Regions from separate parts of the Lysinibacillus sp. JNUCC-52 genome, predicted to be linked through region 1. Evidence: a T-box and tRNA genes for the amino acid it is inferred to sense, from the RefSeq annotation. Region 1 holds a T-box; the other regions hold tRNA genes.
What was found. The T-box of region 1 lies ahead of serS (serine--tRNA ligase). A T-box ahead of a tRNA ligase gene usually reads a tRNA of that ligase, here a tRNA-Ser.
Positions count from the first base shown of each region.

Region 2: it has a tRNA-Ser gene. The T-box ahead of serS (serine--tRNA ligase) is inferred to sense a tRNA for this amino acid. The anticodon was not compared.
Region 3: it has a tRNA-Ser gene. The T-box ahead of serS (serine--tRNA ligase) is inferred to sense a tRNA for this amino acid. The anticodon was not compared.

Region 1 covers NZ_CP065546.1:2,742,706-2,745,940, forward strand. The annotation lists gene serS (serine--tRNA ligase) at 165-1,445, opposite strand; T-box leader at 1,524-1,740, opposite strand; gene pdxT (pyridoxal 5'-phosphate synthase glutaminase subunit PdxT) at 1,789-2,352, opposite strand; gene pdxS (pyridoxal 5'-phosphate synthase lyase subunit PdxS) at 2,354-3,235, opposite strand, start outside.
Region 2 covers NZ_CP065546.1:3,797,839-3,801,073, forward strand. The annotation lists rRNA gene rrf (5S ribosomal RNA) at 76-191, shown strand; tRNA gene JNUCC52_RS18700 (tRNA-Val) at 202-277, shown strand; tRNA gene JNUCC52_RS18705 (tRNA-Thr) at 281-356, shown strand; tRNA gene JNUCC52_RS18710 (tRNA-Lys) at 364-439, shown strand; tRNA gene JNUCC52_RS18715 (tRNA-Leu) at 465-549, shown strand; tRNA gene JNUCC52_RS18720 (tRNA-Gly) at 597-671, shown strand; tRNA gene JNUCC52_RS18725 (tRNA-Leu) at 677-765, shown strand; tRNA gene JNUCC52_RS18730 (tRNA-Arg) at 781-857, shown strand; tRNA gene JNUCC52_RS18735 (tRNA-Pro) at 867-943, shown strand; tRNA gene JNUCC52_RS18740 (tRNA-Ala) at 965-1,040, shown strand; tRNA gene JNUCC52_RS18745 (tRNA-Met) at 1,067-1,140, shown strand; tRNA gene JNUCC52_RS18750 (tRNA-Ile) at 1,148-1,224, shown strand; tRNA gene JNUCC52_RS18755 (tRNA-Ser) at 1,237-1,329, shown strand; tRNA gene JNUCC52_RS18760 (tRNA-Met) at 1,383-1,457, shown strand; tRNA gene JNUCC52_RS18765 (tRNA-Asp) at 1,461-1,536, shown strand; tRNA gene JNUCC52_RS18770 (tRNA-Phe) at 1,574-1,649, shown strand; tRNA gene JNUCC52_RS18775 (tRNA-Gly) at 1,655-1,728, shown strand; tRNA gene JNUCC52_RS18780 (tRNA-Ile) at 1,732-1,808, shown strand; tRNA gene JNUCC52_RS18785 (tRNA-Asn) at 1,813-1,889, shown strand; tRNA gene JNUCC52_RS18790 (tRNA-Ser) at 1,902-1,992, shown strand; tRNA gene JNUCC52_RS18795 (tRNA-Glu) at 1,995-2,066, shown strand; gene nadA (quinolinate synthase NadA) at 2,170-3,235, opposite strand, start outside.
Region 3 covers NZ_CP065546.1:3,805,813-3,809,047, forward strand. The annotation lists tRNA gene JNUCC52_RS18845 (tRNA-Gly) at 1-31, shown strand, start outside; tRNA gene JNUCC52_RS18850 (tRNA-Leu) at 37-125, shown strand; tRNA gene JNUCC52_RS18855 (tRNA-Arg) at 141-217, shown strand; tRNA gene JNUCC52_RS18860 (tRNA-Pro) at 227-303, shown strand; tRNA gene JNUCC52_RS18865 (tRNA-Ala) at 325-400, shown strand; tRNA gene JNUCC52_RS18870 (tRNA-Met) at 427-500, shown strand; tRNA gene JNUCC52_RS18875 (tRNA-Ile) at 508-584, shown strand; tRNA gene JNUCC52_RS18880 (tRNA-Ser) at 597-689, shown strand; tRNA gene JNUCC52_RS18885 (tRNA-Met) at 743-817, shown strand; tRNA gene JNUCC52_RS18890 (tRNA-Asp) at 821-896, shown strand; tRNA gene JNUCC52_RS18895 (tRNA-Phe) at 934-1,009, shown strand; tRNA gene JNUCC52_RS18900 (tRNA-Gly) at 1,015-1,088, shown strand; tRNA gene JNUCC52_RS18905 (tRNA-Ile) at 1,092-1,168, shown strand; tRNA gene JNUCC52_RS18910 (tRNA-Asn) at 1,173-1,249, shown strand; tRNA gene JNUCC52_RS18915 (tRNA-Ser) at 1,262-1,352, shown strand; tRNA gene JNUCC52_RS18920 (tRNA-Glu) at 1,355-1,426, shown strand; gene JNUCC52_RS18925 (diaminopropionate ammonia-lyase) at 1,616-2,827, shown strand; gene JNUCC52_RS18930 (DUF7683 domain-containing protein) at 2,933-3,235, shown strand, end outside.

The DNA.
Region 1 (3,235 bases):
ATGAGAGATTCGAGTGCTAATAAAGCAAAAAAAAGCTATTTTAGAAAATCTAAAACACGATTAACTAAAATAGCTTATAGTATTGTCTTTATTTTTCTATGTGGAATTATTGCATTTCTGTCTGTTGTAGCTTGTTATTACAGATTTGCGACCACAATGGACTTTTATTTTGGTGCAATTACTGTTTTTCCGCCCATATAAGGAACTAATACTTCTGGGATTACTACGCTTCCATCCGCTTGCTGATAGTTTTCAAGGATAGCGGCTACTGTTCGACCAATCGCAAGACCTGAGCCGTTTAATGTGTGCACGTATTCTGGTTTTGCATTTGCTTCACGGCGGAAACGGATATTCGCACGGCGCGCTTGGAAATCCTCAAAGTTTGAGCAAGAAGAAATTTCACGGTACATATTTTGTGCAGGAATCCAAACTTCTAAATCATATTTTTTAGCAGCTGTAAAACCTAAATCGGCTGTACACATTTTTAATTTACGGTAAGGTAAGCCTAATAATTGCAGTACTTTTTCAGCGTGACCAGTTAATAACTCTAATTGCTCGTAAGATTCTTCAGGTTTAACAAATCGTACTAATTCTACTTTATTGAATTGGTGCTGACGAATTAAGCCACGTGTATCACGACCTGCAGAGCCCGCTTCTGAGCGGAAGCAAGCACTATATGCTGCAAAGCCCTGTGGTAAAGCTTCAATAGGCAAAATTTCATCGCGGTAGAAATTCGTAACGGGTACTTCTGCTGTTGGAATCATAAAGTAGTCTGTATCGTCTACTTTAAATACATCTTCCTCAAACTTAGGTAGCTGACCTGTACCCGTTAAGCTGTCTCGATTCACAATAACAGGTGGTAACATTTCCTCGTAGCCATGCTCTTCTGCATGTAAATCCATCATAAAGCTCATTAATGCACGTTCTAAACGAGCACCTAAGCCACGATAGAATAAGAAACGGCTTCCAGTTACTTTTGCACCGCGTTCAAAATCAACAATTTGTAAATCTGTTGCGATATCCCAGTGTGCTTTAATATCGAAATCAAATGTTGGCACTTCACCCCACGTATATTCCTCTACATTATCGTCTTCAGTAGTACCAACTGGCACAGACTCATGTGGAACGTTTGGTAAACGCATCATCATATCTTTAAATCGATCTTCTACTTCATTTAGCTGTGTATCTAACTCTTTAATCTCATCACCAACTTGACGCATACGTGCGATGACTTCATCAGCATTTTCTTTATTGCGTTTCATAACAGAGATTTGCTCAGACACTTTATTTCGTTCAGCTTTAAGCTCTTCTGCCTTTGCGATTAATTCGCGACGTTTTGTATCTAAAGCTTCAAAATCGTCTAAGTTTCCTAAATCCTCGTTACGTGTTAATAGCATTTCTTTAATTTCCGCAAAGTTTTCACGGACGCGTTTAATATCTAACATCGTTCATACCTCCAGTAATAGAATTCATAATGATGGGCATTTTATTTATGAGAGAACACAAAAAAGCCCTCATCCCATGAAAGGGACGAGAGCTACCCGCGTTGCCACCCTAATTGACCAGACATTTTGCCTAGTCCACTTATCTCATAACGGCATTTCAGCCGGCGACAGCCTACTTCATTTACTTCGACTGCGCAACTCCAGGACGGATTCACAAGTGCCTTTATCAGCTTCCACCACCCGCTGACTCTCTAAAAAAAACGTGCTTGTTACTACTTCCCATCATCGTGTTTACTTATTTAAATTTATCCATACTGTACTATATGATACGAGATTTTGCAAGTCACACCATAGTCGTCACAAAATATTCGAGAATGCGCGAATCTGTCGTTAATTCAGGATGAAATGAACATCCAAGGTAATGTCTATCACGTGCTAGCACGATTTTTCCTTCATGCTCAGCTAATACTTCCACACCTGCACCGACTGATACAATATGCGGTGCTCGAATAAAGACAGCACGTATCGCTTCACCGATAGCTGGCACATCCAATGCCACTTCAAAGCTATCTACTTGACGTCCAAATGAATTTCGAGCAACGACAACATCCATAACAGCTAAATGTGGTTCATGATTGACCAGCTCTTTAGCAAGTAAAATAAGACCTGCACAAGTGCCAAACATAGGTAATCCTTGTTGCGCAAATGTCCGTATTGGTTCCAGCAACTCATAGCGATTTAGCAACTTGCGCATCGTCGTACTTTCGCCACCTGGTAAGACAAGGCCATCGAGCCCTACTAAGTGCTCCTTGTGCTTTACTAAAACCGTTTGACACCCGAGTGCTTCTATCATTTGAACATGCTCTCGAACAGCACCCTGTAATGCTAACACTCCGATTTTTTTCATGTTACCAGCCTCGTTCTTGCATGCGTTCATTTTGACTTAGCTGTGCAATATCAATGCCTTTCATCGGTACACCAAGCTCTTTTGAAATTTCGGCAATCAATTGATAGTCTTTATAATGTGTCGTTGCTTCGACAATGGCACGTGCAAATTTCTCTGGATTTTCTGATTTAAAAATACCCGACCCAACAAATACACCATCAGCACCTAATTCCATCATCAATGCTGCATCCGCTGGCGTCGCTACACCACCAGCAGCAAAGTTTACAACTGGCAAGCGACCAAGTCTTTTAATTTCTCGTAATAATTCAAAAGGAGCACCGAGCAATTTTGCTTCTGTCATTAACTCATCCTCAGTCATTCCGACCACTTTTCGCACTTGCGCATTCACCTTACGAATATGGCGTACAGCCTCTACAATGTTACCTGTCCCTGGCTCACCTTTCGTTCGTAGCATCGATGCACCTTCACCGATTCGACGAGCTGCCTCCCCTAAATCACGACAGCCGCATACGAATGGTACTGTATAATCACTCTTTAATAAATGATACTCCTCATCCGCAGGCGTTAGGACCTCACTCTCATCGATATAATCAACGCCCATCGCTTCTAAAACTCGCGCTTCAACAATATGACCAATACGCGCCTTCGCCATTACTGGAATAGTAACAGCTCCCATAACCTCTTCCACAATACGAGGATCTGCCATGCGTGCAACACCCCCTGCCTTTCGAATATCTGAAGGTACACGCTCTAACGCCATAACAGCTACAGCCCCTGACGCTTCCGCAATTTTTGCCTGTTCTGCATTTATGACATCCATAATTACGCCACCCTTTTGCATTTCAGCCATCCCACGCTTTACTAATTCAGTTCCTGTTTGCTT
Region 2 (3,235 bases), 1.1 Mb from region 1:
TTATCCAGTTTTGAAAGAATAACACTTTCAACCTAAGGGTTTCAAGATACGATGTATATTGAAAGCCGTAAATAGTCTAGTGATGATGGCAAAGAGGTCACACCCGTTCCCATACCGAACACGGAAGTTAAGCTCTTTAGCGCCGATGGTAGTTGGGGGCTTCCCCCTGTGAGAGTAGGACGTCGCTAGGCATAATACCCAGGAGGATTAGCTCAGCTGGGAGAGCATCTGCCTTACAAGCAGAGGGTCGGCGGTTCGAGCCCGTCATCCTCCACCATATGCCGGTTTAGCTCAGCAGGTAGAGCAACTGACTTGTAATCAGTAGGTCGTGGGTTCGATTCCTATAGCCGGCACCATTTTTTTGAGCCATTAGCTCAGTTGGTAGAGCATCTGACTTTTAATCAGAGGGTCGAAGGTTCGAGTCCTTCATGGCTCACCATTTTTATAATTGCCAACAATAATATGCGGGTGTGGCGGAATTGGCAGACGCACTAGACTTAGGATCTAGCGCCGCGAGGCGTGGGGGTTCGACTCCCTTCACCCGCACCATTTATTTTTAATTTCATAATTGCCAGGATAAATAATCTTATGCACATGCGGAAGTAGTTCAGTGGTAGAACACCACCTTGCCAAGGTGGGGGTCGCGAGTTCGAACCTCGTCTTCCGCTCCAAATGTGCCGGGGTGGCGGAACTGGCAGACGCACAGGACTTAAAATCCTGCGGTAGGTGACTACCGTGCCGGTTCGATTCCGGCCCTCGGCACCATTTTTTAAATAGTAAGCGCCCGTAGCTCAATTGGATAGAGCGTCTGACTACGGATCAGAAGGTTGTGGGTTCGACTCCTGCCGGGCGCGCCAATAAATGAACGGGAAGTAGCTCAGCTTGGTAGAGCACTTGGTTTGGGACCAAGGGGTCGCAGGTTCGAATCCTGTCTTCCCGACCATTTCCTAACACATATAATTATGGGGCCTTAGCTCAGCTGGGAGAGCGCCTGCCTTGCACGCAGGAGGTCAGCGGTTCGATCCCGCTAGGCTCCACCATAATTTATAACCAGTATAAAGATCCTGGCGGTGTAGCTCAGCTGGCTAGAGCATTCGGTTCATACCCGAAAGGTCGTGGGTTCGACTCCCTCCGCCGCCATCTTAAAGGACCTTTAGCTCAGTTGGTTAGAGCAGACGGCTCATAACCGTCCGGTCGCAGGTTCGAGTCCTGCAAGGTCCACCATTTATATACTACGGAGGTATACCCAAGTCTGGCTGAAGGGATCGGTCTTGAAAACCGACAGGCGGGTAACACCGCGCGGGGGTTCGAATCCCTCTACCTCCTCCAGTTTTTATTTAGTAAATGGTGTGCTAACAACTCGATATAATAAATAGTATTTTCGCGGGGTGGAGCAGTGGTAGCTCGTCGGGCTCATAACCCGAAGGTCGTTGGTTCAAATCCGGCCCCCGCAACCAAATGGTCCCGTGGTGTAGCGGTTAACATGCCTGCCTGTCACGCAGGAGATCGCCGGTTCGATCCCGGTCGGGACCGCCATTTTTTAAATAAGTTGATAACTTAGTAAGAAGTATATGGGTCAGTAGCTCAGTTGGTAGAGCATTAGATTGAAGCTCTAAGTGTCGGCGGTTCGATTCCGTCCTGACCCACCATATACGCGGGTGTAGTTTAATGGTAAAACCTCAGCCTTCCAAGCTGATGTCGTGAGTTCGATTCTCATCACCCGCTCCAAATGGGCCTATAGCTCAGCTGGTTAGAGCGCACGCCTGATAAGCGTGAGGTCGATGGTTCGAGTCCATTTAGGCCCACCATTATTCCGAAGTAGCTCAGTTGGTAGTAGCACCTGACTGTTAATCAGGTTGTCGCAGGTTCGAGTCCTGCCTTCGGAGCCATTTTTTATTTGTGGGGAAGTACTCAAGAGGCTGAAGAGGCGCCCCTGCTAAGGGTGTAGGTCGGGTAACCGGCGCGAGGGTTCAAATCCCTCCTTCTCCGCCATTGGCCCCTTGGTCAAGCGGTTAAGACACCGCCCTTTCACGGCGGTAACACGGGTTCGAATCCCGTAGGGGTCATACTAAAGCACAGTCGATGTGAACAAATACATCGACTGTGCTTTTTTTATTAGGAGAAATAGGAAAAATCGTCTACCAATAAATAGGTAGACGATTTTTTCGCTTATGCACGTGATAGCATTCTTTCAAGTGAGCTACGAGCTTCCTTTGCCGTTGACGCATCTACTTGGATACGGTTATGGGGCTTGCCCTGAACAATGCTCTCAAGTGACCACAGTAAATGTGGAAGGTCAATGCGATTCATTGTAAGACAAGGGCAAAAGTTTTCGTTTAAAGAAATAATATGTTTATCAGGATGTTGTTGAATAATTCGGTTTACTAAATTCATTTCTGTGCCAATTGCCCACGCTGATCCGCTTGAAGCATTATTAATCGTATCAAGGATATATTTTGTAGAGCCTGCATCATCTGCAGCTGCGACAACTTCACGGCTACATTCAGGATGAACGATAATACGCATATTTGGATGTGATTGACGAACCATTGCTGTATGTTGCACTGTAAAGCCTTCATGTACCGAACAGTGTCCTTTCCACAATATTACTTGAATATTTTCTGGCGATTGATCTGTTTCAAGCGTATTCGTATGTGGATTCCATACGGCCATATTTTCGAGTGGCACACCTAAGTCGAACGCTGTATTTCTTCCTAAATGCTGATCTGGTAAAAATAATATACGCTGTTTTTGTGTAAATGCCCATTTTACCATTTCTTTAGCATTAGAAGAGGTTACACAAGCACCGCCGTGACGTCCAGTAAATGCTTTAATCGCGGCAGTAGAATTAACATATGTTAACGGCAAAATTGTATTGCCGAAAAGTTGCTGTAGAATTGGCCAAGCTTGTTCAGTTTGATAAATATCTGCCATATCAGCCATCGAACACCCTGCACGCATATCAGGTAGGTAGACATGTTGCTTCTCCATAGTAAGCATATCGGCTGTCTCTGCCATAAAATGCACACCACAAAAAACGATATGCTCGGCTTCTTTATTAGCAGCGGATATTTGAGCAAGCTGTAAGGAATCCCCTGTAGCATCAGCAAATTGTATTACTTCATCTTTTTGATAGTGATGGCCAGGTATAAAGAGTGTCTTACCAAGCTTCTTTTTTATAGTTCGAATACGAGATTCCATTTCGATTGTTGATAATGTTCGGTAATGCTCAGGA
Region 3 (3,235 bases), 1.1 Mb from region 1:
GTCGCGAGTTCGAACCTCGTCTTCCGCTCCAAATGTGCCGGGGTGGCGGAACTGGCAGACGCACAGGACTTAAAATCCTGCGGTAGGTGACTACCGTGCCGGTTCGATTCCGGCCCTCGGCACCATTTTTTAAATAGTAAGCGCCCGTAGCTCAATTGGATAGAGCGTCTGACTACGGATCAGAAGGTTGTGGGTTCGACTCCTGCCGGGCGCGCCAATAAATGAACGGGAAGTAGCTCAGCTTGGTAGAGCACTTGGTTTGGGACCAAGGGGTCGCAGGTTCGAATCCTGTCTTCCCGACCATTTCCTAACAGATATAATTATGGGGCCTTAGCTCAGCTGGGAGAGCGCCTGCCTTGCACGCAGGAGGTCAGCGGTTCGATCCCGCTAGGCTCCACCATAATTTATAACCAGTATAAAGATCCTGGCGGTGTAGCTCAGCTGGCTAGAGCATTCGGTTCATACCCGAAAGGTCGTGGGTTCGACTCCCTCCGCCGCCATCTTAAAGGACCTTTAGCTCAGTTGGTTAGAGCAGACGGCTCATAACCGTCCGGTCGCAGGTTCGAGTCCTGCAAGGTCCACCATTTATATACTACGGAGGTATACCCAAGTCTGGCTGAAGGGATCGGTCTTGAAAACCGACAGGCGGGTAACACCGCGCGGGGGTTCGAATCCCTCTACCTCCTCCAGTTTTTATTTAGTAAATGGTGTGCTAACAACTCGATATAATAAATAGTATTTTCGCGGGGTGGAGCAGTGGTAGCTCGTCGGGCTCATAACCCGAAGGTCGTTGGTTCAAATCCGGCCCCCGCAACCAAATGGTCCCGTGGTGTAGCGGTTAACATGCCTGCCTGTCACGCAGGAGATCGCCGGTTCGATCCCGGTCGGGACCGCCATTTTTTAAATAAGTTGATAGCTTAGTAAGAAGTATATGGGTCAGTAGCTCAGTTGGTAGAGCATTAGATTGAAGCTCTAAGTGTCGGCGGTTCGATTCCGTCCTGACCCACCATATACGCGGGTGTAGTTTAATGGTAAAACCTCAGCCTTCCAAGCTGATGTCGTGAGTTCGATTCTCATCACCCGCTCCAAATGGGCCTATAGCTCAGCTGGTTAGAGCGCACGCCTGATAAGCGTGAGGTCGATGGTTCGAGTCCATTTAGGCCCACCATTATTCCGAAGTAGCTCAGTTGGTAGTAGCACCTGACTGTTAATCAGGTTGTCGCAGGTTCGAGTCCTGCCTTCGGAGCCATTTTTTATTTGTGGGGAAGTACTCAAGAGGCTGAAGAGGCGCCCCTGCTAAGGGTGTAGGTCGGGTAACCGGCGCGAGGGTTCAAATCCCTCCTTCTCCGCCATTGGCCCCTTGGTCAAGCGGTTAAGACACCGCCCTTTCACGGCGGTAACACGGGTTCGAATCCCGTAGGGGTCATACTAAAACGCAGTAAATGTGATTATCACATTTACTGCGTTTTTTTTGTTAGAGTGAAAGATAGCTAATAAATAAAGCGAAATTTTACGACTTATATAGAATAGTATCTACTATAGTACATACTATTATTCTTTTTAATTGAATTTTCAGGTAATATAGTAATGAACGCTAAAATAGAGGGGGATAAGGATGAGCCATAACTTGAAATGGATAGACAATCAACAATTTCATTTACAGGAAAACATAGAGCGATTAGAACATGCACTACAAAGTTTTACAGCGGAACAGGTGAATCGTGTGGAACGATTTCATCGTACATATGAAGGTTTTAAACAGACACCTTTACGTAGTTTAGATTTTTTAGCATCCCATTTAGAGGTCAATAAAATTTTCGTGAAAGATGAGTCATTTCGATTTGGCTTAAATGCATTTAAGGTTTTAGGGGGCATTTATGCAATTGGCCAGTATGTTGCGAAATTGCTAGGTCAACATATTGATGATCTGTCATTCGAACAATTAAAGTCGCCTGATGTAAAAGAACAACTAGGCAATTTAACCTTTATTTCAACAACAGATGGCAATCATGGACGAGGGGTTGCATGGGCTGCTAGAGAACTAGGATGTAAAGCACGGATTTATATGCCAGCTGGCAGCGCGGAAGAGCGTTTGCAAAATATTAAGAACGAAGGGGCATACGCAGAAATCACGACAATGAATTATGATGATACCGTGCGTTATACGTCACAGCTTGCAGATAGCAATGGCTGGGTTATTATACAGGATACGATGTGGGAAGGATACGAAGAAATTCCTTTATGGATTATGCAAGGCTATACAACATTAGCAAAAGAAATAGTCGACCAATTAGAAGAAGCACCGACACATGTATTTTTACAGGCAGGAGTAGGTTCATTTGCTGGAGCAATCGTCGCTTTTCTCCAACAATTTTATGGACGGAAGATAACATTTGTGTTGGTAGAGCCAGATGTAGCGAACTGCTTTTATGAGAGCTTTAAACTTGGCACTGACCATTTTGTTACTGTCGGTGGAGAAATGCAAACAATTATGGCAGGGCTAGCGTGTGGAGAGCCAAATCCTTTGGCCTGGGATATTTTAAAAGCGTATACGAAAGTAAGTATTTGCTGTGATGAAACGACAGCTGCTACGGGCATGCGTGTGTTAGCAAATCCACTTGGTTCGGATCATCGCATTGTTGCAGGCGAATCAGGTGCAGCACCGTTCGGATGTTTTTATGAGTTAATGACGAATGAGGATTATGCAGAATTAAAGGCGACATTACAGCTAAATGCACAATCAAATATACTCTTTGTGAATACAGAGGGAGACACGGACGTAGAAAACTATCGAAATATTGTGTGGCATGGTAAGTATGCAAAATAGTACAAGTGAGCATCTCTTTGTTGATTGAGATGCTTTTTTATATTAATTCTTGCAAATTATTTTTACATTTATTCATAAAATAAAATAAATAAAGAGGTGATATTATTGAGTAACCACATAAAATACCAATGGCGAATAACGAAATATAATCCTGACTTCCGAAATAATGAGGGGCATTACACGAAGGAGGTGGAATGGACAAGTCCATCTCACATTGGGAAGACAATCGATGGTGAAACCTTTACAGTAGAAAAATATATAGAGGTCGAAACTGCCTATATTGCTACAATCATGAAGTTTTTACATGTCAATGATATAAAATCATTAACAATGATTAACACGACTTATATTGATGTAGGGTTAGAATCTGCTTTGTATAACCAATTGTATGATGAAAAATTTGACAAT